3 regions of the Bacillus cihuensis genome follow, and region 2 is predicted to be linked to each of the others. Evidence: riboswitches for the same ligand, from Rfam matches in the RefSeq annotation. Region 2 holds a riboswitch; each other region holds the start of a gene.

The links. A riboswitch is a leader RNA that binds a small molecule or an ion and turns the genes downstream of it on or off. The one in region 2 is predicted to bind S-adenosylmethionine.
Region 1: it holds a riboswitch for S-adenosylmethionine, as region 2 does, so the genes downstream of both, V179_RS0101775 (aliphatic sulfonate ABC transporter substrate-binding protein) here and V179_RS0121205 (methionine biosynthesis PLP-dependent protein) in region 2, are expected to answer to the same signal.
Region 3: it holds a riboswitch for S-adenosylmethionine, as region 2 does, so the genes downstream of both, V179_RS0103315 (2,3-diketo-5-methylthiopentyl-1-phosphate enolase) here and V179_RS0121205 (methionine biosynthesis PLP-dependent protein) in region 2, are expected to answer to the same signal.

The regions. Positions count from the first base shown of each region.
Region 1 covers NZ_AYSD01000010.1:394,921-405,920, reverse strand. The annotation lists gene V179_RS0101810 (response regulator transcription factor) at 1-976, opposite strand, end outside; gene V179_RS31925 (hypothetical protein) at 1,324-1,452, opposite strand; gene V179_RS0101800 (zf-HC2 domain-containing protein) at 1,563-2,222, opposite strand; gene V179_RS0101795 (RNA polymerase sigma factor) at 2,209-2,700, opposite strand; gene V179_RS0101785 (ABC transporter ATP-binding protein) at 3,343-4,071, opposite strand; gene V179_RS0101780 (ABC transporter permease) at 4,084-4,920, opposite strand; gene V179_RS0101775 (aliphatic sulfonate ABC transporter substrate-binding protein) at 4,964-5,944, opposite strand; SAM riboswitch class I at 6,247-6,354, opposite strand; gene V179_RS0101770 (DUF4179 domain-containing protein) at 6,891-8,948, opposite strand; gene V179_RS0101765 (GNAT family N-acetyltransferase) at 10,222-10,731, opposite strand.
Region 2 covers NZ_KI632497.1:621,548-632,547, reverse strand. The annotation lists gene V179_RS0121215 (LTA synthase family protein) at 1-1,597, shown strand, start outside; gene metC (cystathionine beta-lyase) at 1,729-2,901, opposite strand; gene V179_RS0121205 (methionine biosynthesis PLP-dependent protein) at 2,898-4,010, opposite strand; SAM riboswitch class I at 4,091-4,203, opposite strand; gene fumC (class II fumarate hydratase) at 4,448-5,830, shown strand; gene V179_RS0121195 (hypothetical protein) at 6,010-6,252, shown strand; gene V179_RS0121190 (alpha/beta-type small acid-soluble spore protein) at 6,347-6,619, opposite strand; gene V179_RS0121185 (GNAT family N-acetyltransferase) at 6,831-7,325, opposite strand; gene V179_RS0121180 (ABC transporter ATP-binding protein) at 7,809-9,542, opposite strand.
Region 3 covers NZ_AYSD01000010.1:741,517-752,516, reverse strand. The annotation lists gene V179_RS0103355 (pseudouridine synthase) at 85-780, opposite strand; gene V179_RS0103350 (NERD domain-containing protein) at 904-1,626, opposite strand; gene V179_RS0103345 (nuclease-related domain-containing protein) at 1,798-2,070, opposite strand; gene mtnA (S-methyl-5-thioribose-1-phosphate isomerase) at 2,208-3,275, opposite strand; gene mtnK (S-methyl-5-thioribose kinase) at 3,232-4,515, opposite strand; gene V179_RS0103330 (1,2-dihydroxy-3-keto-5-methylthiopentene dioxygenase) at 4,597-5,127, opposite strand; gene V179_RS0103325 (methylthioribulose 1-phosphate dehydratase) at 5,177-5,818, opposite strand; gene V179_RS0103320 (2-hydroxy-3-keto-5-methylthiopentenyl-1-phosphate phosphatase) at 5,815-6,525, opposite strand; gene V179_RS0103315 (2,3-diketo-5-methylthiopentyl-1-phosphate enolase) at 6,495-7,718, opposite strand; SAM riboswitch class I at 7,792-7,896, opposite strand; gene V179_RS0103310 (AbrB family transcriptional regulator) at 8,198-9,280, opposite strand; gene V179_RS0103305 (CitMHS family transporter) at 9,834-11,000, opposite strand, start outside.

The DNA.
Region 1 (11,000 bases), on a different contig from region 2:
CATATTCTTGTAAATAGCTGCAAGCTTCCTGAAAGCGACTATGCTTCCATTCGTTTGTGAACCACTCCATTTTAAAAGCTTCAATATTTGGTATTTCTCGTTGTAAATCCTGTTCCCTTAAAAGAGGGATGTTTGGAAAGTAAAATCGATATTGTATCAATTTTGATACCTTTTCATTATATATTTTCCCTATCTGTGATAAATCAGAGAATTGTTCACTTAGAACAAAACCCGAATTTGTATGGATTCCCGCAACTCTTTCTGCGAAATCAATAACCTTCTGGGACTTATCTTTATTTATGTTCATAATTAATACGATTTCATTTTTTTCAATGGTAATCGTATGATATGCTGCTTGAGCTAAATAAGATTGGTATTGTTGCGTGATACTATCTTGAATTTGAATGAGGTCTCCTCTAGGAGTATTCTGACTAAAAACTACACCTAATAAATAGAAGCTGTCATAGGGAAACACTCTTGATAATTGCTTTGCATCATAATCCACTTCAAAACCAGAAATTAACTTTTCAATTACATGATTTATAGCCGTTTGCTCCTGCTGTTTTGTCTCATTTGTCTCAGAAGTTGGAATTCTACTTACTGCCTTATTTAGCACTTCTAGCAGCGTATTTGCATCAAGCTTAGGCTTTAATATATAATCAACAACTCCACTTTGAAAGGTAGAACGAACGTAGTCAAATTCCCCAAAACTACTTAGTATAATGATCTCGATATTTGGATATTTTGATTTAACGATTCTTGTTAATTCTTCTCCATCGATAATCGGCATTACAATATCGGTTATAACAATTTCTGGATGAGTTCGTTCAATTATTTCAAGTGCCTCCTTTCCATTTGAAGCTTCTCCCACAATTTGAAAACCTTCTTGCTCCCAATTAAGGTAATGTTTTATACCTTGCCTTATTAAAATTTCATCATCTACAATAACAATTTTACTCAATTCTTTAGTTGTCATATGCTCACCTCTAACGCAAATCATATTTACAAATATTCCTACATGTATTATACACACCAAATCTAGCATTTCGCATATATTCTAAGGAGATGATGGCTATTCACAAAAAAATATTGGCAATTAACAGAAAAACTACTGAACTTTTCAAAGTACATCCTTTGCTAATCTTTACAATATTTGCTTCTGAGTTGCTATCGCGTCTTGAATGGGTGTTTGTCCTTATGTAAATTTAAGACAAGAAGAAAACTTGTTTCAAAAACAAAAAGATAAAATGGATCTGCTAAAAACAGACCCACTTTTTATCTATTATTCAAAAATATCTAACTCAGATAATATATTTTTAAAATTTATAAAATCCCATGGTAATACTCTGCAATCGTTAATCCGACAACTTCATTTTCTACAAAAATGCCTTTTAAAATATTCACTAATTCTTTTAACGTCATCTTACCTGATTCTGCAGTAAATTCAGTCACACCAGCTTCAGAGAAATATACTATTAATTCTTAAAAACATAAAATAGACTGCCTATTGACAGTCTGTTCTTGAATTAAAGCTACCGTTTGTTGAAAAAAAATGATAATTGTTATTTCTCCCAAATTAATACAGCACGTTTTAAAATTGAATCCCAAGAATCTTTTCCAGCAGCGATCTTTTCTACATCATAATCTACATAATAAACAGCATCAATTTTTTCACTTTCAGAAAATTTCCAGATATAATCCTGTTCTTTAAGATTCTTCTCGTTATTAATTAGGTTTCTTGAAGGGGAATCAGCGATTGTTTCTTTATAAGTGATAAAACTCACATTCTTTTTCTCTCCGTCAATTTCAAGTGGCATAGGATGGGTCTCGCTAACACTAGCATAACTTTTACCGTAATAATGAGAAACCAATTGATTATCATTTTGCATTTCAATTTTAATTAAATTTTTCGAGTATGGAATAACCCTCTCATAATAAAAAATACATACATACGCTCCTAATAAAATGATAGCCGTAGCAAAAATGGAGGCAAATGAAATTATTACTTTTTTCTTACGCCATTTTTTATTAATCTTTTGAATAATAGGGGCTTTATTTTCTGCTGGAATATACAGTTTACGATTCATTGTTTCATATTCCTTTTGGCATTTTTCACAATGCTGTAAATGCTGGTCTACCATTTCTTTTGTATCTTGACTAACTACCTCATCAATATAAAGAGGTAAAACATCTTGAATAATTGTGCATTTAATCTCTTTCATAATTCTCCTCCATATAATCAATAATTTGTTTCCTCGCTCTGTAATAGGTCACCCTTGCCCATCCTGCACTTTTTCCAAAAAGAAGCCCTATTTTCTCAAACGGTAATTCGCCAAAAGTACGTAGTGAAAAGACTTCCTTATATGGATCATTCATCGAGTGAAGAAACTGATGAACTGCGAAGGCATCTTCTTCATTCATCAAATGATTTACAATTTGCACTCCCATACCTGATTCTTCTACTACATCTGAATCTATTTGACGTTTATTTCTTTTGTAGTGAGAGAAATATGTATTTTTTGCAATTGTAAAAAGCCACGCTCGAATATCTTTAGTACCATCGAATTTTTTAATTGCTTTTAACGCCTTAAAAAATGCTTCTTGCGTAATTTCTTCGGCTATACTCTCATCGTGACTTAATGACTTGATAAACAAATAAACTTCTTTAAAATATTCTTGATAGATTTCCTCAAAGTCCAACTTCTCTTCTCACCCCTTTCACTTATATAACTCCTGGAATTTAATTTCGTTACAAAGATATTTAACTATTTTACACTATGAATATTATATTTTTTACCATTTTCAATCCCAATTGATTCAACTTGCTATTAATAACATAAAATAGCAAACTTTTTACACAATAATATGATTTACTAGAAATGAGGCTGATGAGTTCAATTATTTTAAATGCCCCCTAGCTAAGATTATCTTCATACTTTCCTTACTATTATTCATTCTCCTAATATTTTTTGGCTGTTTTCTAAAAGATTGTTGCTTTTAACAATTTTGAATGCACTGAGTGGATTGTAGCGGAAGGCACTTGACTCCTGCGGGAAATAGAGGAAAGGTCGAGACCCCACAGACGCAAAGCGGCGAGGAGGCTCGACTTCCTCCCCGTGGAAAGCAAGTGCCTGCAGCGGAAAGGAACGTTTCATTATTTAGAAAAGGCTACAAACTATGCGAAAACAGCCTATTTTTTTATTATGTTGCTTGATTGTATTAGGATATATAATGATAAACAGACAAAAAATAATAGCCTTCTCCTAGATGTTTACTGGGAAAAGGCTACAACTTACTATATTTTTTTGTCTACTCGACAGAGAATTGTAGAGTGAATCTCCATTATAAGCTCGTAGACAAGTCAAGTAAATGAATGATTTTATCTTTTAGCTGGCCAAGGTATGCATCTCCTCTAGCGCGGGGCTTTGGCTGATCAATCACTATTTCTGAGTAAATCATCCCAGGCTGACCTCGAAGAATAACGATACGATCACAAAGGTAAAGAGCTTCGTCAATATCATGGGTTACAAGTAAGATTGTCGATTCATATTGCTTCCAAATCGAGAACAATAAATCTTGAAGTTGCATCTTCGTAAAAGCGTCTAGAGCACTAAAGGGTTCATCTAATAAGAGAATTTCTGGTGCAGTAACTAAAGCTCTTGCTATCGCTACTCTTTGCGCCATTCCCCCGGATAAATCTTTAGGATAATGGTTTTCAAAACCTTTTAGCCCAACAGATTCAAGATACTTACTCGCCTTTTCATGCTTATTTAAGTCATTCGTTAAACCAAAGGAGATATTCTCAATTACTTTTAACCATGGGAGAAGACGTGGCTCTTGAAAAATCATGCCGATTTTTTCATGAACTGAACTAACAGCTTCCCCATCAATCAAAACACTTCCCTTAAAACCTACATCCAATCCGGAAAGCACGCGGAGTAGGGTGCTTTTTCCGCAGCCACTTGTTCCAAGAATTCCAATAATTTCTCCCTTTTGAATCGATAGACTAATATTTTTAAAGCCTGTTTCTCCATTAGAAAACGTTCTCGAAACATTCTCAATTGCTAACATAGCTACCATCCTTTATGCTTTTTTCTCTATTGTATCCCGCCAATGTAGCGACTTTGACTCTAAATTTTTTAATAAAGCATCCGTTATTTTTCCTAAAATAGCGAACAGGACGATACTTGAAATAATTAAATCTGGTGAGTAAATATTTTGTCCATATACTAGTAAATAGCCAATTCCTTTGCTTGCTCCCATTAATTCTGCTGCTACTACAAACATCCACCCAAGACCAAGTCCACTGCGAATTCCAACTAGAAATGATGGCAAGGATGCTGGCAGAATGATTTTTCGGATAAGCTGAAACGAATTAAAATTATAGATTTTACCTATTTCAATTAATTTGCGATCCACTCCCTGGATCCCAGACACAATATTGAGATAAACCGGAAAGAAAACACCGACTGCGATCAAGACAACCTTCGATGACTCGCCAATCCCCATCCACAAAATGAATAAAGGAACCCAAGCTAGAGAAGGGATTGATCGAAAGGCTTGGATTAGTGGATCAAATAAACTTTCAACTATTTTCATATAGCCCACAGCTGCTCCTAAAATAAGTGCAGCTGCCACCCCAATAATAAAACCAAGGAAAAGTCTATAAAGAGTAATCCCCATATGGCTCCACAATGTTCCTTCACCTGCCATATTGAGAATCATATAAAAAATAGATGTTGGCGCAGGCAGAAGATGCTGAGGAAAAACGCCAATGTTACTTAAATACTCCCAAATGATTATGAGCAAAACAGGTATTATACTGCCTAAAGCTACGGTCTTTACCGTTTGATTTAATTGGAACCCCTTTTTTGTTTTTACCGGAAGTCGGGATGAGACAGCGTTCGTTTTCCCACTCATTCATAGTCTCCCTTTCAATAGTGGCTGTTTAAACAGTCACTTGTTATTTAATCACTGCTTTTGCAAATTCATCATGAATCAATTCATCTACTAAGGAATCTGCATTTGCACTTTTTTGGATGATGTCACCCTTTTGCAAAATGCTACCAGCTGAAATCAATGCCTCTTTTTGCACATCTCCAGGAATTGGACTTGAAAAATCATTCCGTTCCATTTGCTTATTGGCTACATTAGAACTGATTTGCGCTTCACTTGCTAAGATTTCTGCCGCTTCTTCTGGGTTTTCAAGTACCCATTTTCTCGCTTTTTCATAAACTTCAATGACCTTTTCAACTTCTGCAGGATATTTCTTAGCAAAATCGCTTCTTACATTTAGCGTCCCATAAGTGTTGAATTCAGGATTCCGATAAAAGATTCTTGTATCAGCTTCCAATTCCAATTTAGCCATATGCGGATCAAGGCCAGCCCATGCATCAACTTGGCCAGTTGTTAATGCAGTTCCTCCATCAGCATGCTGAAGGTTCACAATTTCCACATCGGTTGGAGCCAAACCTGCTTCATCAAGCGCTCGTAGCAGGAAGATGTAAGGATCAGTGCCAATCGTTGCTGCAATTTTTTTTCCCTTTAAATCTTTGACCGATTGAATCGAAGAATCTTTCTTCGTTACAAGTGCTGTCCATTCAGGCTTGGAAAAAATATAAACAGACTCAATTGGTGCACCTTTGGATTTAGCTATTAAAGCTGCAGCCCCAGCCGTTGAGCCAAAATCGACACTACTGCTATTTAAAAATTCAAGAGCTTTGTTGCTGCCTTGGCTAAGTACAAATTCAACTTTAATTCCGTCTTTTTCAAACGCTTCCTCAGCCCAGCCAAATTTCTTTAAAACAAGGCTTATCGGGGAATAATATGCATAATCTAGGACAATTTTTTTAGGCTTTTCATCTTTAGCGGTCGTACTACTTGAACACCCTGCGACACCTATTAGTAAAAATAATGCTGTCAATAATCCGAACCATTTTTTCATTGAACTTTACCCTCCCATTTGAACATACAATTTTTAATTTTATCTTTCACAAGCAATCGTAAGTTGAGGTCTGAGTTGAAGTTTTTCCAAACGAATCAGCGTATCCTGAATCTTGTAGACGAACGACACCGCCAATGATAATTTGTATTTTCGATGTCAGATTCGTTCTTTTAGCTAGATCGCACTATCTTAATTTGAAAGAGATGTAACAGCACCTCTTTTTTTCATGGAATACAAAAACCCCCCTCTAACATTAAAGATAGAAGGGGGGCGTGAATAAACAAATAAAACAATCGTCCACCTTCTCATCTTCGGAATCGTCTTACTTCCTCTGAAATTGGCACCGGGCATTATTAATGCTGGTTGCCGAGGTTTCTTAGGGTCAGTCCCTCCACCTCTCTTGATAAGAAGAAAATCAATATTTAATTCTTTAAAATTGATAATACAGCCTTGAAAACATTCAGTCAATACTTTTTCTGAAATTTTAGAATAATCGAATTTTTAATGACAAGTTTACCTACTTGTTCACTAGTCATTCTATCCCGAACAATTACATATGTAAACATCTGTTATCATGCAGCGCCGACTACAAATCGCCCGTTTCGTTCAATTATGTGATTCAATCACTTTCTTAATATACCTTCCTTCTGTAAATTCCGTAAAATCTCTCAATGCACAAAGTCTTTCTTGATTATTTTTCATAAATATCAGTGATTCTTTGCTATTGTTTCTTTCCGTTTAATTGTCTTATCAATCACTTGAAAAAGACAAAATTGTGCCAACAAAAAAATCAGAGCTGCAACTCTGATTTTTTGATTGGTAATAATCATTATTTTAATATAAACTTTATTTACATTTTATCTCTTTATGCGTAGTTCTCCTCATTAATTAGGATTCGACATTGATTTACTTGTACCATCATACATGCTGAAAGTCCTCACAGTTGTTATTCCAAAGAAAACTTCACAATATCATCTACGTATTCCGTTTTGCTATATCCGTTCATAACCAACTTTTTAGAAGTCAAATTGTGATCATGAAGCCGAATATTATAGGTATTATGGAAATAACGAGGCTGCTCTATTTCATTATATGAATATGGGGATTGATTCAGATCGTATTCCATCCCGTTTTTATCAACGAGCACATCTTCAATTTCCATCTCCATAGAAAGAAATTGATTTTCATCCTCACTAACGATATCAAAATGAAGTACCTCATATGCTCGATTCTTCATTTCACGATTGCTTATAACAATGTTGGTAGACTGTTCATCTTCTTGCTTGTCTAAAATGATTGTACTGCCAGCGTAATTAAAAGTTTGCGGAAATTCTTGAATTTCATCCAATTTGATTGTTTGATTTTCATTCAATGTTAGGTAAACAGATTTAAACTGAATGTTAACTTCTTTTGGCTTTTCTCCTAATAGAGGGTCAAACCTTATTTGAAAAGTATCCCAATTCATATTATTCTGTGAAAAAATAAAAGTGCTGCCATATATATTCGCTTTCACTTTTTGATTGTTCACTTCTAGATCGTTGAAATTAATACTTTCTATCCGCTTTTCCGGCTGTTCATTATTTACACTTACCTGAAGAAGCGTAGCTGTTGGAGCCATGATTAGTTTATCAAATCGAACCGGAATTCCCTCTATTTCTATTTCCTTATTCAATGCATATTCGGTGGAAGGCTGTTTTGTTACAGGTATCTCGAAGTCCCATTCCCCACTTTTATTTTCTATATTCATATAATCCCAAGAAGTGTTTTGCTTTGATGAATCACGAATCAATTTCTTAAGATGTGTAATTTTAAGTTTGATTGTCCCGCTATCCCCCTTCAGCGGTTGTAGACTCATCTTCCCTTGATACATGTTTTTCTCTTTTCTATTAATATCTGATTCTAGTTCAGGTGGATAGTAAATTGGAAATGTATCATAGTGCATGATTTCATAATCATTTTCCACATCAACCCCATCACCTAAATTTAACATATATTGATTGTCTGCATTTTTATCTTCTATTTCGTAAAAAACAAGCGTCTGCAACTCATCGGCAATGACACTCTTAATCTTCACTTTCACCCCTTCGCTTTCTGCTACCAAGTTCAGCCTTTGGCCATTCCCCTGTTGTAGAAAAGTACGCAATTGCGGATCTTCCTCTGTTAACAAATAATAGAGATAAGGAATCACTCCTGTAAAAAAGCCGATTCCCATCACTAACACGCATACACTCGCCAAAGTGAGCCCCTTTCGCTGCCGCTTCTTTCTCTTCTGTTTTCTATGCTTTTCTTGTTCTTGTAGCCTTTCTTTGACATTCTCCATGAAACTATCTGGAATATGTAACTCAACCCTTTCAGTTAGATTTAACATAGTTAACCGGGCATCTTGAAAGGTAGCTAGATCCTCCTGACATTGTTGACAATGATAAATATGTACTTCGAAATCAATCTTTTTCGATCGCTCCATAGCTCTTTCTAAATAATTTAGGTAATCCTTGCGATAATCCATACAACCATGAAAGCTTGTTTCAGAATACATTCCATTTCTAAGTGACTGGATTCCAGAAGACAAAAGCTCGTTCACCTTTTCCGCTGAAACTTGGAGGAGATATGCCACATCCTCTTTAGAAAATCCTTGTACATATGTAAGTACCATCGCTTCTTTCTCGTCCTGTTGCAATGGATTAAGTGCTGTAAATAGTCCTTGATGTGACTCACTTTCCTCCAAACCTTGCAAACTTCCATCCCCTGAAAGCTCTCGGCAAATATGTATAAAAATAGATGTAACCCATATTTCGAACGGTATGTTACTTTTAAATCGAGGCCATTCCTTTTGAATTTTTAAAATCGACCGGTAAAAAAGTTCCTCCATTTGCTGCTGATTTCTGAGATAGCACCAACCAAGTGTATAAAACGATTGTTGATGTTGATCGAACCAATCGAAGATGGATTTTCCACCATTTTCGCTAATTGTAGTAGTAATCGGATCTATATTTGCTGGAATCATATACGTGTTCCCCCTTTTTCGCGACTTCACTGTCACTCCCCGATATTTCTTGTTTCACATAATAGATACACAACTAGTACTATAAAAGAGAGAGCAATCCGCTCCCTCCATCTTCATAATACTAATTGTTCACAGCGCCTACTACAATTTGTTAATCTCTAGCACTTCAAATCATTCAACGGACTATTAAAATCATTAAAGGAAATCTAATACTTCATCCAAATCTTCTTTATAGCGATTACTCAAAAATATAGGCTTCCTTCTAAAGTGCCGGAATAAATCTTTCTTTATTTCCTGTTTTTCCTCAGATGTTAAAGTGTCGGAAAAACTTCTAACGATTTGTGTTTTTTCTAGTAATGATAATCCCTTAAGCAAATTCCACAATTCTTCAATCAATTCTCTTTAATTAACTAAGAACAAACTTATATGTTCATCATACTTAATCACTTGGACGTATTATGTACTTTTTAAAAATATTATTTAAAAATTTTATTCTAAGTACTTTTTCCTATTATTCCATAAAATTTATCGAAGTTATGTCGAAAAATATCGAAATGAGTAAAAATTAGGCATAGAGACTTAAGATAAAGCCCTGGCCCTAACCGAAGTTTAGTAGAATTCATCGACAGCTTCTAGATAGCAATTTCCTTGATGATTTTATGGTTTCATTTAAACACATAAAAAGCTCAGTCGGTAAACTGAGCTTTGAAATAATTGATTACTATAATATTGTTGTGATATGCACTACGCATGTGTAGAGTTCTGTGATAGGATAATTTACGAATTATAAATGGTACAAAGGGGTATCCCCCAACAAACATGAAAACGAAGATAAAATTTGGCTCTTCTTTTTCCATGCTCGTCAGGGGTTTCCCTCATTGCCTATTAATTATTAATTATTTATTTAATATTCCAATATATAGATAATGCCTATAACATTATTTTTCCCAAGGAATGATTTTTTCAATTTCTTGATTATTCGAGTATTTATTCGTTTTAACGAGATTACCTACTAATTTTTAGCCATTACTTCCATAGGCTTCCTCAATCTCATTCCATTGGTACTGAGGATTGAAGTTAACGGATGCATTCGTATTCGTTTACTTATAGATGTGCAGAAAATTATAGAGGCTGCCTATCGAATTCATCAATCAGCACTGATACAAGATGAAAAATTTGTTCGCTAAGTATTCCTAATATAATATAGAATGAGCATGACTCTGCTTTTTTCATAGTCATGCTTCTTTTCTTTGATACTACTGTTTTTCTTCTATTATAAGTCCAACCGATAGCATTTCACTTGAATATCATGATTTTGGAATTCCTTCGTATGATCTCGTTTAAAACCAAACCACTCGTATAATCTAATCGCTTTTGGCATTTTGTCACTCGTATGTAAATACAATTGGCTTGCGCCTTTAATCTTTGCATAGCTGACACTGGCTCTAATCAATTCCTGTGCAACACCTCGGCCTCTTGCCTCAGGATGAACACCTAGTAAACGAATAATCGGTGAAAAAATCAGCAGTTCAGGTTTTTGATAAGCATCTTCTGATGACAAAAACAACTGTAATGATCCTAGAACTTCCTGACCACTCTTTGCAACCAATATCTTATCAACATTGGGATTATCTATTGATGCTACAATACTTTCTCGATAATCTTTCCAGACTTGTGGATCTGTATAATCTGGTTCATACTGTTCATAACTCTCTACCAATACACGGCGAACAGTTTCTTTATCTTCCTCTTTTAGCTCCTCTATGACGATTTGTTTTAGCATATAATCCCTCCTTACAACTTACATTCCCTACTTAAGCTAGTACTCAAATATTTGTTTTTTTAATGTTTTCTTCATCAGGGTCATCAATATTCATTAATTCTTTCCCATTCTCATAAACTCCTAAAGTTTCCTTATCACGCATAAATGTGTAATCCTCCTATGAATCCAAAAGTCCGTTTACAACCTGTAAAGATTTTGATGCAATTTGATAACGTTTGGCATAAACTAGGTGCTCTTTAATTGCACTAAGAGTTTGATGAAAAATAAAA
Region 2 (11,000 bases):
AGATTTATTGTATTACCGTTTTTATATTGATTTTGTGACCGTTTCTATATTGTTTCAATTTAAAAATGTCGGGGGAATTGGTCCAAGTACGTTTGAGTTGATGCAAGTGTGGGATTTACTCTTATTTGTAGATGTATTAATCATTGCCCTTTTTACAAAAAAAATCATCAACCAACCGAATGAGATAAGTGCCCGATTTAAAAAGCGGTTTATTGGCTTCAGTACATTACTACTTATTTTATTAGCAGGACTTGGGTGGCTTCGGTCTCCATATCTTTTTTCTGCCTCGTTTAACAGAGAACTGATGGTTAAAAGCATCGGTCCTTACAATTATCATCTGTATGACATTGCGATGGGGCTTCGTCCTACTATTGATCGTGCAGTGGCTACACATGTCGATACTGCGAAAATCGAGGAGTACATGGCGAGTAAAAAGGATGATACCACGGATTTATTCGGAATAGCAAAAGGAAAGAATGTTGTGTTAATCAGTATGGAATCTACACAAAACTTTGTAATCAATCGAAAAGTGAATGATCGAGAAATCACACCATTTTTGAATGACTTGATAAAGGAAAGCTTTTATTTCAATCAAATTTATGATCAGACTGCACAAGGGAAAACATCAGATTCCGAGTTTATGATTGATACGAGTCTATACCCGCTGTCTGGAGGGTCTGTCTTCGTTCGACGTCCAGGTAATACGTTTACAAGTCTACAACGTCTTTTGCGAGAGAATGGTCAATATTATTCAGCTTCCTTTCACGGAAATGACGCATCCTTTTGGAATCGCGAAAAAATGTATGAGAACCTTGGCTACGATCGCTTTTTTTCCAAGCAAGATTATGTGGTAACCGATGAGAATTCGGTTAATTATGGTATTAAAGATATTCCTTTTTTTGAGCAATCTGTGGAGCTTATGAAAACAATGCCTGAACCGTATCTGGCAAAATTGATTACATTAACGAATCACTTTCCATTTTTGTTGGATGAAACTGACCAGCTAATTGCAATGGGAAATACTGACGAAGATGTCGTAAATCGGTACGTGACAACGGTTCGTTATCAGGACGAAGCAATTAAGCGGCTATTTCAAACACTTAAGGATCATGGAATGTATGAAGACACAATCTTTGTGTTATATGGGGATCATTACGGGATTTCAAAAAAATATGAAGTGGCGTTAAGTCAAATGCTAGGTGATGAATATTCGCCAATTAATCACATTCAATACCGCCAAGTACCAGTGATTATCCATATTCCTGGTGAGCGCGGGAAAACGATTTCAGTCCCAGGCGGAGAAATTGACATTCGGCCAACTCTTTTACATCTCTTAGGAATAAAAACAGAACAAACAATATCGTTTGGTCACAACTTGTTTACAAGATCTCCAAATCATCCCGTGATTTTCAGAGATGGCGGTTTTGTAAATGATACGTATATTTTCCAAGATGGGGTTTGCTATCGTAAAGGATCGGGGGAACAGTTGAATAATGCTACATGTGAACCATATCGGCAAACTGTATATGATGAATTAGGGTTGTCTGATGAGATTATATTTGGAGATTTATTGCGGTTTACCAGTACAAAAGATTAAAAAAAGAAGGTGTCCAAGGGTCAGGCCTCGCAACAACTAAATACAGTATATTAGGATACTATGAAACATTCCATACTGATTTAGAGTGAGAGGTCAGACCCTTTTGACACTCTTCTTCAAGAAAAAATTTATTAAACGGTAAGTACCAGTTTACTTTTTTCCAAGGCTTCCGAAAAATCTTTAATCAGGTCATCTGGATTTTCAAGGCCCGCTGAAAGACGAAGTAAGCTTTTCGTGATGCCTCGTTTTTCACGTTCACAGTCAGGCATTGCAGCGTGTGACATCTTCGCTGGATAAGATAAAATCGTTTCGACAGCACCAAGGCTTACAGCAAAAACTGGTAGAGTAACATTAGAAACAAAGGAGCGTAGCACATCTTCATTTTCTAATTCAAACGAAAATACTGCACCAGCTGATTTCGCTTGTTGCTTTTGCAAAGCAAATTGTGGATGGCTGTTAAGTCCTGGATAATGAACTTTTTTTACAAGGGGATGGGATTCCAAGAATGCCGCGATTTTTTGAGCGGATTGCACAGAGTGCTCCATTCGAACATGCAATGTTTTCAGACCTCGCATGACAAGCCATGCATCTTGTACGCCAAGAACAGCTCCGAATGAATTTTGCAGAAATCTGAGTTTTTCTGCTATTTCTGGATCCCGTACGACAGCAAGGCCGGCAACGACATCGCTATGTCCTGATAAAAATTTAGTCGCGCTATGAAGGACTATATCTGCTCCCAATGTTAGTGGCTTTTGCAACGCTGGCGTTAGAAATGTATTGTCAACAAATGTTAATGCACCAATTTGTTTCGCAATACAACAGATTCCATGAATATCGGTTACCTTCAAAAGGGGATTGGAAGGAGTTTCGATATAAATGGCTTTCGTATTAGGTTGAATGGCTGACTTCACATTTGCTATGTCAGTCATATCAACAAAGCTATGTTCAATATTAAAGCGGGAAAGTACTTGTGTGACCATCCGAAATGTTCCGCCATACACGTCTTCAGATACGATCACATGATCGCCAGCTGATAAAAGCATTAAAGCAGTAGAAATAGCCGACATTCCTGATGCGAAGGCAAATCCATTTGTACCTTCTTCTAGTCCTGCAATGATCTCTTCTAACGCTTCGCGAGTGGGATTCCCGCTTCGGCTGTAATCATATTTCCCAAACTGGTCACAATCAAATTGATGGAAAGTGGAAGCATGCTGAATCGGCACGCTAACTGCTCCGTTTCTTGAATCAAATTTATGGTTATTATGGAGAAGCAATGTTTCAAAGCTGAAATGGTCGGCTGTCATGCTAAAACCTCCTTTTTCATCTTAGCGAATGCTTGATCTAGATCATGGATAATATCTTCCGATGCTTCAATACCTACAGAGAATCGAAGCAGCCTATTACATATACCATTTGCGAATCTTATCTCTTCAGGGATGTCTCCATGTGTTTGTGTGGCAGGGTAGGTAATAAAACTTTCCGCTCCGCCAAGGCTTTCAGCAAATGAGATAAGGTTCAAGCTTTGCAAAAATGAATTCACATATTGTTCATCGCTTACTCGGAAAGAAAGCATTCCGCCTTTTCCTGGATAGAGAACATCTGTAATGGATTCATGGGTAGAAAGATAATCTGCAAGTTTCCGTGCGTTTTCTTGATGTCTTTCCATTCGCAAAGAAAGTGTCTTCATACCACGCATTAACAGCCATGAATCGAATGGACTTAGTACTGCACCTGCACTATTATGGTGATGTGCTAGAGCTTCAGAAAGATCTTTACCTTTTGATACTATGAGTCCGGCAAGTACATCATTATGTCCGCCTAAATATTTTGTAGCACTGTGAATCACAATATCGGCGCCGTTTTCTAGCGGTTTTTGCAGAAGAGGTGTATAGAATGTATTATCCACGATTAATAAGACATCGTACTGTTTTGCAATAGCTGACACTGCATCAATATCTGTTTCCTGCATTAGCGGATTCGTAGGCGTTTCAAGAAAAATCGCTTTTGTTTGAGGGGAAATACTGTTTTTAATCTCGGCTATGTTATTTGTATCAACATATGTACATGTTAACCCCCATTTTTTAAAATCCTTTTCCAGCAATCGATAGGTGCCGCCGTATAAATCATTGCTGACAATCCATTCATCACCAGACTGGAAAAGGGAAAGAACTGTGAAAATGGCAGCCATTCCAGAGCTGCAAGCAAATCCTTGATCGCCACCTTCAAGATTAGCTATCGCTTGTTCGAGCAGCTGACGAGTTGGGTTTCCTGACCGAGAATAATCATATCCAGTTGATTGGCCAATGCCATTATGGCGATATGCAGTAGAGAAATATACAGGAGGACTTACTGTACCAGTTACAGTTTCACTTCGATTCCCTAATTGAGCTAATTGTGTATCAATTTTCACTATCGTTCACGGCTCCTTTTCTAGAAAATAAAAAAAGTCTTCTTTAAGAAGAAGACTTTATAAGCGCATAAGTATGCAGTCTCTTCTTATCTACCAAGCATAAATAGCTTGATGGAATTAGCACCTTGGCAATATGTTATTATTGCTGGTTGCTGAGGCGTCACAGGGCCATTCCCTCGACCTCTCTTGATAAGAAATCCTGATTATTTAGTTAATTATGAATTTACTATACTTTATCTTTAATGTCAATTAAAAGCAAATCCATATTTATGTATTAAGAAACGATGGACAGCTTTTTTTTTATTTGCTTTTAAATGCAAAACATTTGTACAATAATAATGTATGTAGAATTTTTAAAAACTAAAGCGCTAACAAAATAAAGGGGATTCCTACTAAGTAGGACTGTATTAGCGTTATAACAGAGATTTGGAGGAGAAGAAATGGAATACAGAATTGAGAAAGATACAATGGGGGAAGTAAAGGTTCCTTCTGACAAGTATTGGGGTGCACAAACTGAAAGAAGCCGTAACAACTTCAAAATAGGCTATGAAAAAATGCCGATTGAATTAATTCATGCGTTTGCTTATGTAAAACAAGCGGCAGCTAAAGTGAATTTTGATCTTGGTGATTTATCTGAAATGAAGAAAAATGCCATAGTAAAAATATGTGGAGAAATTCTTGAAGGTACATTGGACGAGCATTTCCCACTCGTTGTCTGGCAAACGGGTAGTGGTACACAAAGTAATATGAACGTAAATGAAGTCATCGCAAACAAAGGAAACGAATGGTTGAAGGAAAATGGCAGTGATGAAAAGCTTCATCCAAACGATGATGTGAACAAAGGGCAAAGCTCAAATGATACATTCCCAACTGCGATGCATATAGCGGCGTATGTTGAAGTAGCAAGCAAATTGGTTCCTGCGATCAAAGTGCTCAGAGATACATTTGCTGCGAAAGAACAGGAATTCGCGGATATCGTAAAAATCGGTCGTACACATTTACAAGATGCTACACCAATCACACTTGGGCAAGAAATCAGCGGCTGGAGAGCGATGCTTGATAAATCACTTTATATGATTGAGGAGAGCAGCAAGCATATTTTGAATTTGGCACTTGGTGGAACAGCCGTCGGAACAGGAATTAACTCTAAACCAGAATTTGCTGCACTTTCTGCACAACAAATGGCAGCTGATACTGGATATGATTTTGTTACCTCGGATAATAAATTCCATGCATTAACAAGTCACGATGAAATTGCCTATGCACATGGTGCCATCAAAGCACTTGCTGCAGACTTGATGAAGATCGCAAACGATGTAAGATGGTTAGCGAGCGGTCCAAGAAGTGGTATCGCAGAAATCGCAATTCCTGAAAATGAACCAGGAAGTTCAATTATGCCTGGTAAAGTAAATCCAACTCAAAGTGAAGCATTAACGATGATTGCGGTACAAGTAGTCGGAAATGATACAGCTATCTCATTCGCTGCAAGCCAAGGAAATTTTGAATTGAATGTATACAAGCCTGTAATCATTTATAACTTCTTACAATCGGTAAAACTATTGACTGACGGAATTCACTCATTCAATGATAACTGTGCAGTAGGAATTACAGCAAACTTAGAAAAAATTAAAGAAAATGTTGAACGTTCATTAATGCTTGTAACCGCACTTAATCCACATATTGGTTACGAAAAAGCAGCTGAAATTGCAAAAACTGCATTTAAAAACAACTCAACATTAAAAGAAACAGCTCTTAAACTAGGTTACCTAAACGAAGAACAATTCGAAGAGTGGGTAAATCCGCAAAATATGGTGAATAACTAAGTAGGTAAAAGTGAAGTAGCTGAGACAATGAAAACAACCAAGTTAGAGATATATTAAGAGGGGTCTAGCCACGTACTCAATACTCTGTACCAAGAGTATTATCACTTATTATTTCTGTATATATGAGTGCGTGGTTTGACCCTTTGGTTTTGATTCGATGAAAATAGGAGGAAATGAATATGACATTATGTCCGCTTTGCAATGGACTACGAAAGATTTATGTTGCATGCCCAGAATGTGATTCCGAAATGAAGGATATGGGAAAAGCAATGGACTATGATGATAAGTATAGCGCATATATGGACATAGATATCTTAAAGCAAAATGATGGTTTTCCAGAATCATTAAAAAAAGGTCAGTGTCCACATATAATGAAATGTTTGAAATGTCAACATGATGAAGTTATCTTGGTTAAGGAATAAATAAAAAAGCGAATCGAGCTTTCGGTATGAGAGAGTCGATTCGTCAGAAACAGCATACTTTATTCTACTAGACCTTATCTTATTTATGAATTACTCATTTTCGCATGATTTGTTCTTGGGCTATTTTTATCATTTCTTTGACCATATTGCCACCAATCGTTCCACCAATTTTCCCTGCTTGTTTTGAAGTAAGTTGGCCATTGTATCCTTTTTTTAGTGGTATTCCTTGTTCTTCGGCGATTTCGAATTTTACATTGTCAGGTTCAGTCATATTCACATCGTATCCCTTTGCTTTCATGATACGACCTTTTAGTTGATCTAAACCTTCTCGTGCTTCGGGAACTAAAATTTTTTTATTTCTGGCCATTTTTTATCCCTCCTCATATCTAAGGTTCCCATAAAGAGAAGGTTCACTCAGCAGAAATTTATAGTAAAGCTACTTTTGCCGGATCGGAAAATCCATTGAATAAATACATGACTAATTTTGTTACAACGTATGAAATATGGTACAAGGTGAACGGGAGTATTAGATTCGTAGTTCATGTTAACTGCAATAATTCGATTTAAGGGTGTGTTTATCATAACAACTTATATAAATAATATTCATTAACGGGTTCTCCATTAATAATTAGCGAATGGACTTTCTCACCTTCCAAGACAAAACCCATCTTTCGATATAAATTGAATGCTTTGATGTTGTCTTTAATAACCGTTAATCCTAATCTTGATATTTCATTATTTTTTGCCCACTCGAATATTTGATTGAATAATTTAGATGCGAAACCTTGCCCTTGAAATTCTTCAAGGACACCTAACACGAGATAAGCGGAATGTTGATTTCTTTTTAGATTTCCGCCAAATGCTGCGATAAAACCTACGAGATTATATTCACTTTCGGCAACAAAGATGATTGATTTCTTTTCAGATAATATTCTTTCGATGAACTTGCTCTGTTGTTCGAGTGTTGTGTTTCTTTCACCAGGTTCAAATAACATAAAATTAGAGTCATCAATTTTTTTACTTAATTCGATAAAACTTTTTGCATCAGGTACTTCAATAGGTCTAATCACCACATATTACTCCTCTCTAGCTTTTAAAACAGGTTCAATTAAGAATTCAAAGGGAGAATTATTTCAAATATTTTTATTCCATTTATTAAAGAAGGCTCTATTAAACTTGCCTGGTGATTGCAAAGAGAGGCTTCCGCTTTCTGCGGGCGGTCCGGGAGCCTTCTCGGTGCTGTGCGCCTGTGGGGTCTCGCATTTTTCGTAGGATCGCTCCAATCAACATAGTGCCAAAATCAATAATGAGTTTTAACATAGCCTAAAAGAAACAATAAAACAAAAGAGGGTGACCCATAACGAAAGAGTCAGACCCCACAACCACCATATACAGTTAAATTGAGTGAAAGTACAATAATGAACTGTATATTGTGTGTATGGTTAGACATTTCAGGGACACCTTCTTTATGTTCATTTTATCCCGCATGTTCGGGCAGAACCCCACTGATTGCGGGTTCACTTTATCTTAACAAAAAATTATAGTATTTTCCTATCTTATGCTAATTGCTGCTCAGCGAATTCACGGTATAATTTATGCGATTGTGTTAATTCATGATGGGTTCCGATGCCTGTTACTTGTCCTTTTTCGATGAAAATGATTTTATCAGCATCGACGATTGTTGATAATCGATGGGCGATGACGAATGTAGTTCGTCCTTCCATTAATCGTGTTAATGCTTGTTGTACAACACTTTCTGATTGGCTATCTAAGCTTGCTGTTGCTTCATCCATCATGAGAATTTTAGGGTCACGTAAAAAAGCACGGGCGATAGCGATCCGTTGTCTTTGGCCACCTGATAGTTTTACACCACGCTCGCCAACTTCTGTGTCCAATCCTTTCGGGAAAGCTTCAATAAATTGATCGGCGTATGCCATTTTGGCTACTTCCCATAGACGTTCATCAGTTATTTGTGTTGAATCGTTCAAACCATAACATAAATTATCGCGAATTGACCCAGCCATCATGGCACTTTCTTGGGATACATACCCAATTTGACTACGCCATGAATCAAGTGATAAGTGATTAATTGGCGTGTTACCGATTCGTATTTCTCCCGTAGTAGGTTCGTAAAATCGTTCGAGTAAGCCAAACATCGTTGTTTTTCCGCTTCCGCTCGGTCCGGCAAAAGCTATCATTTCACCAGGACGAGCTTGAAGTGAGATATTTTCAAGAACAGGCTCATCCTCACTATAAGCAAATGCCACGTTTGAAACTTGTATTGTCTCATTTGTAATATCCATTTCTATGCCCTCTTGCCCAGACTCCAATGGTAGTTCCAAAATCTCGATAATTCGCTCTGTAGCACCTTTTGCTTTTTGTAATTGTGTAAAGAACATCGCAAAGGAGGTGATCGGCATAATAATTTGGAATAAATAGAGTAAAAAGGCGATAAGTGAACCAGTTGACATCGATCCATTTGCTACCCGCATACCGCCATAACCAATAATCATTACAATGACAACCATAATGACGAGGTACATGATTGGCCCGATTAAAGCAAAAATGCGAGCTTCCTTTAATCCGTAACCAAGTAATTTATCAATGCCTGTTAATCCATTTGTTTCTTCATTTTGTTCAGCGGTTGAGGATTTCATTAAACGTATTTCACTAAGTGTTTGTTGGATTTGTCCTGTGAATGAGGCTGTTTCATCTTGTAAACCACGTGAAATCTTTGCCATTTTTCGACCGAGTGGAATCATAATGACTAATGTAATAGGTACAGAAATTAACATCAGAAGTGTCATTTTCCAATCCATGACAAATAAGATGATGATAGCGCCGATAATAGAAATAATACCTGTGATAAATTGTGGGAAATGATTTGAAATTAAATCTCGTACGACGCTTGTATCGTTAACGACCCGACTTACCGTTTCACCACTTGAGTTTTTATCAAAATAGCTTACTGGCAATCGAATTAATTTTAACCACATGCGGTCACGTAGCCTTGCGACAATTTTATGGCCGACAAAGCTTAATAAATAAATGGAGATCCCGCTAATAATCGCTTGGATGATAAAAGCTGCTCCTATAGCAATCATAATAGGAATGCTTAAAGATGCAACGGAAAAACCATCTACTAAATTCTTAGTCAATAACGGTACGACAAGACCAGCAATAGTGGTCAGAAGACTTGCAGTTAAACCAGTAATGAGGGCAACCCTTGGGATATTCGTTGATAAAATAAGGGAAATAAATGGCTTTAAGCCATTCTTCTTTTGTTCCATTGTAGAAAACTCCTGTCAGTGTAATCTTTTTTGTTTTGAGTTAGGTAGATTGGCAAACAGATTGCGTATTAATGTGAAAACGTCATAATACGTAACATTATTGGAGTGTTGCATTCGACCAAGAGGGGATTGATTTACGTTAATGATATATTTTTCTGTTATCTTTTTACAGCCGTTATTGTGTGTGCCTCCAAAAGCAAGCAGGTCAATAGTCAAAAATTGACGTACCTGATCCAGAGATCCCAATGGCTGTTACAAAACAGCCGGGTGGAAAGAATACAGATACGTTCTTTAAAAGATGTTTGATTAGGTTGTGTATTCTCAAATACTGGCCTGACCCGTTTCGTCGATACTTATTAGGGAGATGCTCATTTCGTAAGAAAGCTCCTTTAATGAGATGCTATTGTTCCAATAATTCTAGTAAACTTCTTTCACCATCTATAGTCCCTCCATTATGACTAGCACCAGGGTCCCATGTCAATAATATGGTCAGTCTCACGCATGAATTCAACATCTTGCTTAATAACGAGTATGGTATTGCCCAAATCTCTCAGCCGTTTCATGACATTTATCAATACTTTAGTATCCTTTGGATGCAGCCCAGCAGTCGGCTCATCAGGAATGTATAGCACCTCCGTTAGATCAGAATCTATAATGATGCTCACCGAAGTCGCTGTGATTCGCACCCTGGCAAAGTGATTGTTTGTCTGGCGAGATTGTTATCAACATGGGCTCCATATATTGCCGCTGACATTCTCTAAATACTATTTTTGTAATAAGAAAAAGTTAGTGAATTATTCCGTCATTTAATTTTAGTATCCCGCATTAACGGGCAGTAACTCCCCGACTCAAGGCTTAGAGGAATTCGAAGAAGCGTAGGTGGGGGATAACTGCCTAATCTAGTTGCGGCTCCTAGCACCTCGAGGTCATAAGCTGTAATACTCTGTGGCAAACTACGCCACGCTGTATTCCATCTTATGCTTGTCGGACTATCACAAGATGTGATGGCGTCTCTGATGCTCACAGGACGTGAGCGATCTTAGGAGACGTTCCTACATCGTCGCCTCACTTTTTGAAGTAAAATCTCGATTGGTGAGATACAGTGAAACTTACCGATGCGTGAGCAGAAGTAAAGTTTGCGCCCACAGGATGTGGGTCACTCAGGCGTTGCCGCAGGACGCGGCGTACTTAGGCTGAGTTCGTTAAATCGGTTTCATAGAGTCGATTTATCTACGCTGCGCGGAGATATTAGCGACTTTAGAACGGGACTAACAATCAGTAGGGTATGAAGAAAACCCCTACTGATTGAAGTTTCACTTTATTATGTTTAAACAAGGAATGAAGCATCGTTGATAATCGGATCGATATTGTTAACACTATAAAATAGTGCGACATTATGAATCTTTGGAAATCATTCTTTCAACTAATTATATCCCGAGACGTAATCTTAGTTTTATA
Region 3 (11,000 bases), on a different contig from region 2:
TATGCCCTCTCTTAGTTTAAGCAGACAAATGTAACTATTATTCTTTTTCAAAATAAGCATTGGCGTTCACCTCTGTTTTATTTTTCACCCTTCATGTAAACTTGCAAGTAGCTGCTTCAGCTCTTCGTTTGTTAGCTCACGATAGTCCCCGCGCTCTAATCCAGTTAATGTAAGATTCATAATTCGTATCCGTTCAAGCTTCGTTACTTTATATCCAAGCGCCTTGGACATTCTCCGTATTTGCCGGTTAAGTCCTTGTGTAAGAATGATTTTAAACTCATAATCATTCATTCGTGTTACTTCACATGGCTTCGTCTTAACGCCTAGAATTTCGACACCACTAGCCATTTTTTTAATAAAATCGTTTGTAATGATCCGATTAACTCTGACCAAGTATTCCTTCTCATGGGCATGTTCCGAGCGCATCATCTTATTCACGATACCGCCATCATTCGTTAAGAGAATCAAGCCTTCTGATGCCTTATCCAATCTTCCTACTGCAAAAATCCTTATCGGATAGTTGACGTATTCAATAATATTACCTGCTACATCGGGTGCAGCAGTACAAGTAATACCGATTGGTTTATTCAGCAAAAGATAGACCGGATCTTCTTTTTGCGGTATAGCCTTTCCATCAATCAACACGATATCACCTGGAGCTACCGTATCTCCTGGCTCACAAACTACATCGTTAATCGTAATTCTCTTTGCAGCAATTAATCGATCCGTTTCCCGTCTTGAACAGAAACCCGTTTCACTTATATATTTATTAATTCTCATTTCAGAGTAAATTCCCCCTAATCAGGACCTTTTTAACATATATCAGCCGTTTCTGAACATATATCGGCCGATTTTTTATTATATCAGGCATTTCACATAAATATCAGCCGTTTTACTATTATATCAGCCATTCTCATTGTTCAAATGATAAACCCTTCCTTTATTTAATCCTGAAAATGGTACACTCATTGAAATCAGCAGTTTGCGTGCAATTGAATCAGAAGATAGATTTAGATAAACACGACATTGACTATTTTTAATTGAGGAACCGATGAGGAGATTGTAATCTTGGAGTGCCTGTATATGCGCGTCCTTCTCTTTCGTTAAACATAATGGACAATACCAACTACCCTTTTTCCGTTCCATTATTGAATATGAGCATGTAGAACAGAAAACACCTGTAAGAACATCGGAGATCGGTACCGAGTAATTTCCCAATACATCCATTACAAGTGGCGTATCTTTTTTCATAAAAGATCGGGCAAGTTTTTTCATCTCTTTCCATTCGGCTTTTTCTTCATGATATATCCGTTCCAGATCGGCCCATTTATTCAGTAGATTAGCTGCATGGATGATTTGATCTTTAATCCGGTAATTGTGAGATGACGTTTTAATGATAGTAGCTGGATTGCTGATGATGATATACGATTTAATTGGCAAAACAGACATATGTTCTATCAGCCTGTTGGTCAACTGTTTTTCCTGACGCTGGATTTGTAGGAATGGATCTGGAAATGCGGTTTCCTTTTCATTATATGTTCGAATCATTTGTTGAAAATTTTCATCAAAATACAAGGTACCTGATATATTTTTAATTTCAAGTAAAAGGATAAAGTGATACTTCAATCAGTGGTTTTTTTTCATCCCCCACTGATTGTTAGTCCCGTTCTACTGTCGCTAAGATCTTCGCTTTCGCTTCGATCAATCGACAGTATAAACCCGATTGGTTCAACTAAACCGCTGAAGATCACAGCGGTAAGTTTCACTGTATCTCACCAATCGGGGTTTTACTGCCCGTTAATGCGGGATAAATGATTGCGTGAGAATAATGGTATCAAGTTGGAAATAGTGGGTGCTAGCCTTCAAGCGGAGGTCATGTAATATGAGGGATAGTTTATTCGAAACTTCTGTTAAATGGTAATCAACAGCCTTTTCGCCACGATAACCTGCCAGTCGTTTCGCCAAATCCTTTTCTACTAGCGGTCTTTTCGGATGATTTTCTGGCAATCTTCTTACTAAAGCATCTAATTTTTGCACAATCAGCGGTAGTTGTCTTTTTTTTAAAATCAATTCAACACGTCTATCTACATCAAATATTTGTTTTCCTGCTTTTTGAAATAATTCCCCAATTTCATTTCCTTTTAAAAAAGCGAAACTTCAATTAATCGGAATGAAGATGTCCCCCACTGATTGAAGTTTCACTTTGTTTATCTTACCTGTTTCACCAAATTTATTAAACTATCTTTATACGGAGGATAAGCAATTCCTTTTTCGGTAACAATCCCAGTAATCAGTTCATGGTCGGTTACATCAAAGGCTGGATTGTATGCTTTCACATTTTCAGGTGCCATTGGCTTTTCATACCATGACTTTGTTATTTCATCTGGATTTCGAAGCTCGATCGGGATGTCATCTCCCGTGTCACACTCGATATCAACTGTAGAGAGCGGGGCGCATACATAAAACGGAATCTGATAATGCTTAGCTAAAATCGCCAAGCCAGATGTACCTATTTTATTAGCTGTATCACCGTTAGCAGCTACTCGATCACAGCCTACTAACACAGCCTGAACTTTTCCTTCCTTCATAACAATTGAAGCCATATTATCACAAATTAAAGTTACATCTACTCCCGCTTCTTGCAATTCCCATGCAGTTAATCGAGCACCTTGCAGGAGGGGTCTTGTTTCATCTGCAAAAACTTTGAACTCATACCCCTGTTCCTTTCCTAAATAAATAGGTGCCAGCGCCGTACCATATTTGGCGGTCGCTATTGTTCCTGCATTGCAGTGGGTTAGAATTCCAAATCCGGGTTTTAATAGAGAAAGAGCATGCTCGCCAATCGAACGACACACAAGCTCATCTTCCATTCGAATCTTTTCCGCTTCTTCCTTAAGTGCGTTTTTTATTTCCGTTATACTTTTTTCTGTTTCTTTTAGCAAACGTTCTTCCATTCGATTCAGTGCCCAAAATAAATTAACTGCTGTCGGACGGGAAGAAGCTAAATATTGTTTGTTTTTTTGAAAATCATCATATAACCCTGTAAATGTAACTGCCTTAGATTTTTTTGTTTCTAAATAAATTCCATATGCAGCGGCAATTCCTATTGCTGGTGCTCCCCGTACTTTTAAATGATAAATGGCATCCCAAATTTCTTTAATGGTGGAAAGATGTAAAAAAACTTTTTTAATTGGCAAGAGAGTTTGGTCTAAAAGAATCAGCTCATCTTCTTCATTGAGCTGCACCGATTGTATCGTTTCTACTGGTGATGTCATCGTTGTTGTTTGCCTCCTTAACTTTTTGAACACTTTCTAGCAAGACCTTAACGAAGTCTTCACCTGTTTTGATTTGGGACCGCTCGAGAATAAAGGTCTTTCCTACTGTTAAGCAAATTTTTTCTGCTTGAACACGGTCGTTCGAATTCGATATGGATGTAATATCTTTAACATGAGCAATCCCAATAATTCTTCTGCATAGCTCAAGACCAGTAACGGCTGCTGCATCATTCATAATGGAATTTACATATGTCTCTTTAAAGCCTGGTACCATCGCTGTTTTTTCTGCTACTTTTTCATCCCACAACTGTAAAAACTTTTCTTGAAACAATCGAATAACATCCTCAATTGTTTGTTCCAAATAACCCAAATATTCTTCTCGTTTCGATTCATCTACGATTGTGAAACTAGCATTCACATAAGCAAAAATTAGATTAGCCACTACATTGCCGACATCATAGCCAGCTGGACCATAAAAGGCAAATTCAGGATCAATAATCTTCGTGGAATTTTCCTTGATAAAAATAGATCCGGTATGGAGATCACCATGAAGCAATGACTGGGTATTCGTCATAAACTCGAACTTCAACTTGGCCGTTTCTAGTCCTAGTTGTTTATCATTCCATATATGATCTCGAATAAATTCTTTTGTCCCTTCAAATACATCATTTTGCTCACAATCGTAGAATGGTTCTGTATAGACTAAATCCTCAGTTATTTCACACAACTCTGGATTAATAAATTTCTTCACTAATTCTTTCTTTTCCTTATGTCCCATTACAACATCCGATGTTAGCAATAATGTATTAGCTAAAAATGTACTTATATGCTCCGCAAATAACGGGAATTTTTTATAACTCAAAAGTGCTGTTCGCATAATTTCATGATCCGATAAGTCCTCCATTACACAGCAATTCATAATAGGATCATACGAATAGAAAATGGGAACAAAACCTGGAGCCAGTTCGTCATGAAGTTTCAATAGTTCACTTTCAATCCGATTGCGGTCAGGAGAAACTTTAAAACTATCAGAAATACGGGCTACCGGTCCCGCTTGTTTAATAATAATAGATCTACCACTCTTTGGCTCAACTACTCTAAACACATAATTTAAGTTCCCATCGCCAATTTCACGACATTCAAGCTCGGCATTATGTGCAAAGAAATCCAGATTACTTTGCACATAATCTACGACATCTTGTTCATTCATCGTAAAATAGCTAGTCGTAAAGTCCTTCATATAAACCCCCTCCTAAACAGCCACACTCAATGAAAAATTATTTGAAACTAGTAATATGACTACTTTAAATATTATGATAATTTAACGTGCAGCTTCTTCCTCGTAAACAGGCACCCAACCTTCTGCTGTGACAAAAACTCGTATGGCAACTACTCTGCGATCGTCATCTAACGTGAAGTAATGACGAACCCCGACAGGAACAGAAATGAGGTCTCCAGGATGTAAGTGAACCTCAAAAAACGGGCCATTTTTTCCTTGAATAATAAAAACGCCATGCCCACTCACGATAAATCGTACTTCATCATCTGTATGGTGATGCTCACGCTGGAAATTCTTTAATAACTCGTCAAGATTTGGCGTATGCTCTGCAAGTGAAATAACGTCCCAAGCCTTGTAGCCTCTTCTGTTTGCGATATCCGTAATTTCAGGTTGGAAAACTGTTAATATCTCTTGTTTTTCTTCATCACTTAACACATACTTCTCTTGTAAGTGAACTGGTAATTTTGAAATATCCCATGATTCATAAATCACGCCTTGTTCTTGCAAAAATGCAATTACTTCCTCTTGGTTATCAATTACTTCATTAGTTCCTTGAATAACAATCGTTGTCATCATATTTCCTCCTAAAAATTTATTAGATAAATCGAACTTATTAGACTTTTTAAGTCAAGTGTCTTGCTCCATAAAGTCCGGCTTTTGCCTGAAGTAATGTGAGCTGATACTGAAATAAAAACTCACAGGCTTCGAGAATTTTTTTAGCTTCAAAGCCATCTTTCCCCCATGCAGTGATTCCGTGATTACGAATCAACACGGCTCCTTTATTTTCATTCGCAAAGGAAGCAAAGGTTGCTGCTAATCTAGGAATATCCGCATAGTTCCGGATGATTGGAATGATTAACTCTGCATTCTCATCCCACCGGTCAAATGCCTTTATTAGCTCCTGACCTTGAAAAACCACTTTCCCCACGTCGCCATACAATTCAGAAATCACATTGTTCGCTACTGTATGAACATGGAGACTGCAGCCGGCATCCGTTCTTTTGTATATTTCACAATGCAGCAGCGTCTCAAAAGAAGGCTTCACATTCGTGCTTCCGACAGGATTTCCATCACCATCCACAAGCAGAAAGTCTTCATTTGTTTTTTTTCGTTTATCTTTCCCGCTTGCCGTGACAAGAAATTGCAATGGATCATTTTGTACTTTAATCGCTAAATTACCGCTCGTGCCCATAAACCAATCTCTCTCGGCCAATTCAGCTTTTATCTCCATAAGCTCATGATGACGAGTAAGTAACACACTCATTTTCCAACCCCCTTCGTTTGACTACTTATTTGTAATTTCTCTAAAATGTCTATGCAATCATAAAACGTATCAAAAGGTTGAAATGGAATCGAAAACTCTCCGCATTTTTCAGCTAAATAATCTCTTGCTATGACAGTATGAGAAATTTTCGCAGCTTCCAAATCTGTTACAGAATCGCCAATGACTATTGCATGCGTCTTGGCATTCGATAGTTGTCGGATTATCGCAGGTTTGCAACAGCCGCAATTTTGATTCGTACATGTCTGATCACAAGGATGTGGCCATTGTATTTGAATCGTTTCACCTAAGAAATCAGCCTGATTACAAAACACCCCGGCAATAGAGTCAAACGGGGCGAGAATTGGTCTAACAAAAAAATCCATCCCTCCACTTACGATATAAAGGGGGATCTGTTGCTTTTTCGTATATTGAACAAATTCACTAAACCCTTCGCGAATCTCACTATTTTCTAAAACAAACTTAGTAATCTCCTGTTTTAGTGAAGTTGGAAGGAGACGAAACATGTTGCCTACCCCTTCTTGGATACTGACCGAACGAGATAAAACATGATCCTTCCACATCTCCCATTCTGGTGGAGCAAATTGCTTCATTATACTAACAATATTGTCTTTCTTTGTTACCGTACCATCAAAGTCACAAAAAATGATTGGATTATTCACTTCGCAACCACATCCTTCCAGCCCCATAGCCGGACTGCCTCCTGAAGTTCAAATGCAGCAGTTTCTTCTGAAAACGCATCCCCAGAAAGCACCAATTCAATTGCTTGATGAAACGCCTTACCACCACCCTGCGCTCCTTGTGGATGTCCATGAACGCCTCCACCTGCATTAATGACACAATCCTTTCCGAAATCTTGGATCAATAAAGGTACGAGACCTGGGTGAATCCCAGCTGATGGTACAGGAAATACCGATTTAATCTGTGTTTTCTTTATTAGCTCCTCTTTTATCGCTATCACCTTATCTCTGTCCAAAGCTACACTGCCGTATGGTGAAGGAAACAAGGAAAAGTCCGCTCCTGCCAATCTTTCCAATTTCCCTAACAGTAAGGCATGAGAAAGCCCATATTTTTCTGATGAAGTGAACGCACCGCTAACGGCAGGGTGAGCCATAATTGGAAGAGCAATTTCCTCATCTTCTCGTAAACTTTGTAAGACATCAAGACCATAAGCAAAAACGTTAAATAACAAAACATCCGCTCCTAAATCTCTTGCTTTTCTAGCTCGATCCCTTAATTCGAACGTTCTTCCTGTTAAATTCACGGCATATAACGTTCTATGACCAGTTTCTTCATACACTTGATCAAGTACTTTCTTTCCTTCTGTTACTCTTTTTTCAAGAGGAGTGAGAGGGTTTTCAAAGAGGATTTCATCGTCCTTCACTAGGTCAACACCACCCAATGCCTGTTCTCGTAATTGGTTGAGCAGATAATCTAAATCCCTCCCAATCACTCCCTTGAAAATACTCATAATTAAAGGACGATCAAAGACTTGAAGCTTTTCGCGAATGCCTGCAATTCCAAAACGAGGTCCTGGAAAATGGCTTAAAAGGTCTTGATCAAACTTTAAATCTACTAATTTAATTTCTCCATCTAGAGATAATTTTCCGAAAGTTGTCGTCAGGATAGCAGGAATATCTTTTGAAAAATTAGCCGCTGGAAAAGCAATGTGAAGTTCGCCAACGTTTTTTCCAGATACCTTCTCTTCATCCACTTCTTTGACCGTGACAACTCGACCTTTATGATTTTTTAATTGTTCTTGTTCGAGCAGCGGCAGGTTCGTCCAAGAACCAACCGTTAGACCAAGCGCTATTTCTTCGGCTTTTTTTTCCAAGCTTGATGAATCAGATATTATGCTGTACACAGCTGTTACTTCGCTCATTTTCGCCACTTCTTCCTTTTAAAAAATATAAAAAACCCCTTCAATAAGAAGAGGTTTCCGAATAAAAAACAACTTCTTATCTATCAGCATTTCTGCTGCAAGAATTAGCACCGTGCTTAAAAATAAGTCGGTTGCCGGGTATCATCGGGCTTGTCCCTCCACCTGCTCTTGATAAGATTTTGTATATAAAAAATTTAAGTTTAATGTAATTTCGTATAAATTATGCCATTTTGCATGATTACTGTCAATGTATTTTAAATTATTTTTATATTTTGATTACTAGTTAAAGTGAAACTTCAATCAGGCTTTACGGACAGTAGCCCCCCACACACATTAGCTTCTTCGATTCCTCTAAGCCTTGAGATAGGGGCTTTGACTTCCGTTAATGCGGGATAAAATTAGTTAAATACCTGCTTACAGGATTTTAGTAAATGAATTCCCACTGCCTTATTTATCCGTCTATTACCTTACTAATAAACTTATGCTGAGATATGTGTATGAACACTTTTTTGATTTTCCCACTTATGCAGCAATTTGAAAATTGGCGGCATCACGAGACAAACTACGATAATTCGGAGCACCTGCACAGCCACTACAAATGTGGAATCAGCATCTAGTACGACTGCTGTTGTCGCCATCTCCGCAACGCCACCCGGTGCGAACGCAAGGGCTGTGGTCATAAACGCCATTCCTGTGATTTCTGAAACAAAATAAGCACACGCAAACATCGCTACGATTAACATGATCGTACTGATGAAGGCAACAACTAATGTTTGTTTTAAACCAATAAACATTTCTTTGCGAAAACGGGAGCCAATCGATACGGCAATTAAAATCTGCGATACGACCATGATACTATGTGGCCAGAAGGCAATCATATCGTGTCCAGTAGTGGTAGATGTGATGGATTGAACAACGGCGACTCCAACCATGCTTCCAAGGAGCCAAGGAGCCGGAAATTTCAAATATTTACCTACATGATATCCCCCATAGGCAACGACAGCAAGCACCAGACTCCATAATAAGTGATGGATTTCAAAAACAGCGCCTGGCGATTGTACGATAACCGGTGCCGTCGGAATTACCACCAATAAGGACACGACAATCGGAATAATTAAAATAACAAGAAAAACACGCATCGTTTGGATAATACTAACGACCGCTGTGTTGGCACCGACTTCCTCAGCCATTCCTGGCATAGCCGATAGTCCACCCGGTGCCGTACCGAAAAAACTAGTCAGCATATTAGTTTCGCTAAATTTCCAAAGTGCCAAACCTGAAAGTAATGAAAACATAATTGAAAGCAGTAGCATGACTATAATAACAATCCAATGTTGCTGAAAGACTGTAAGAACAGATAGATTAATTTTTTGACCTAGTTCAATACCTAAAATACACTGCCCTATATTTAGCCAGTATTTCGGTAGACCTTTCGTCCCTAGAAAATTTGGTGATACGAAAGAAATGAGTGCAGCGAAGAGTAATGTTCCAAGCATCCATCCGATCGACAGACCTGTCAACGAAAGTAAAAAACCACCTGCGCTACTTAGAACAATAAACATCCATATATTTTTATTCAATTTTACATCGTCCTTCTTTCCGCTCTCTATATGAATAATTATAATGAATGGACAGTTATAAATAAAATATAATTTTGATATGACTAACCATAAGTAAAGATTATATTAGCTCCGTAATTGTTTCGAACTTGCCAAAGCACTATTATCTTGAAGCACTCTCCAGTTTGAACAAGTACCAATAAAGTGGAACTTCAATCAATGGGGGTTTTTCTTCATCCTCCACTGATTGTAGTCCCGTTCTAGTGTCGCTAAAACCTCCACACAGTGTGGGTAAAGCGACACTACAAACCCGATTGGGCTTTTACGGGCATCCCCCACCTACGCTTTTTCAATTCCTCTAAGCCTTGAGGGGGAAGTCTTGACTTTCCGTTAAAGCAAGAGAAAGCATTTCGCAATAGACAAAAAGACGTGTATATACAGAAAACTTGCTTTCTGTAAGATACACGTTAGGCACATCTGAAAAATTTAATAGTATGAAAAGTGTAAGCTACTGCACAAAAACGTCTAAAAGTCCCCTTTTATATCTTTCGCGAGTTTAAAAAGGGATGATTCCTAATACAATAGCTACAATAATCATGACAGCTGTTGAACCACATGCCCACTTCAAGAAGGAACGCTGTAATGCTCCAAAATCTTCTCCAACCATCCCGACCAATAGATAGGTAGAAGGAACAAGAGGACTTAATAAATGAACAGGCAATCCTAAAAGAGAAGCTCTTCCAATCAAAGCTGGGTCGATTCCATAAGCAGCTCCAGCCTTAGCTAGTAATGGAAGTACTCCGTAGTAAAAGGCATCATTGGACATGAAGAACGTAAACGGCGCACTAATAACTGCCGTGATTACAGCAAAGTGCGAACCCATAACATCTGGAATATGCTGAATCATCGAATTTGCCATAGCATCCACCATTTCCGTTCCTGCAAGAATTCCAGTGAAAATTCCAGCGGCAAAAATCATCGAAACAACAGATAAAGCATTATCAGCATAATTTGCTACACGTTCTTTTTGGTCACTCAATTTCGGATAATTTATCGTTATGGCTATGGCAAAACCAATCATGAACAAAACGGCTGATGGCAGTAATTCCATGATTAGTGCTACTAATAAGGTAATCGTTAAAGCATAGTTAAATACAATTAATTTAGGGCGTTTTACATACAATTCCTCAGTTGTAGCCGCTTGTTGAGCTACTCCCTGATAGTCAAACTCTATGACACCAATTCTTTTTCTTTCTTTTTTCCCGAGACAATAAGCCATGAACAAAACGAATAGAACACCGCCAATCATAGAAGGAATAACAGGTGTGAATACGTCTGACATTTCAAGGTTCAATGCGGTCATCACCCTTGCTGTCGGCCCTCCCCAAGGTAGTAGATTCATAACGCCTGAAGCGGAAACAGCAATCCCTGCTAAGAGAAGTGGTCTCATGCCAATCCTTTTATAAAGGGGAAGCATTGCAGAAATTGTAATCATATATGTGGTCGTTCCATCTCCATCCAGTGAAATTAGCAGAGCCAAAATAGCTGTCCCTATGGCAATTTTTACAGGATCTCCTTTTACCAACTTAAGAATTGTCTTAATTATTGGGTCAAAAACTCCAGCATCAATCAAAACACCAAAGAATAAAATCGCAAATAATATCATGATTCCCGTTGGAGCAACACTTTTGATTCCCTCTAACGCCATTGGACCCATCTCACT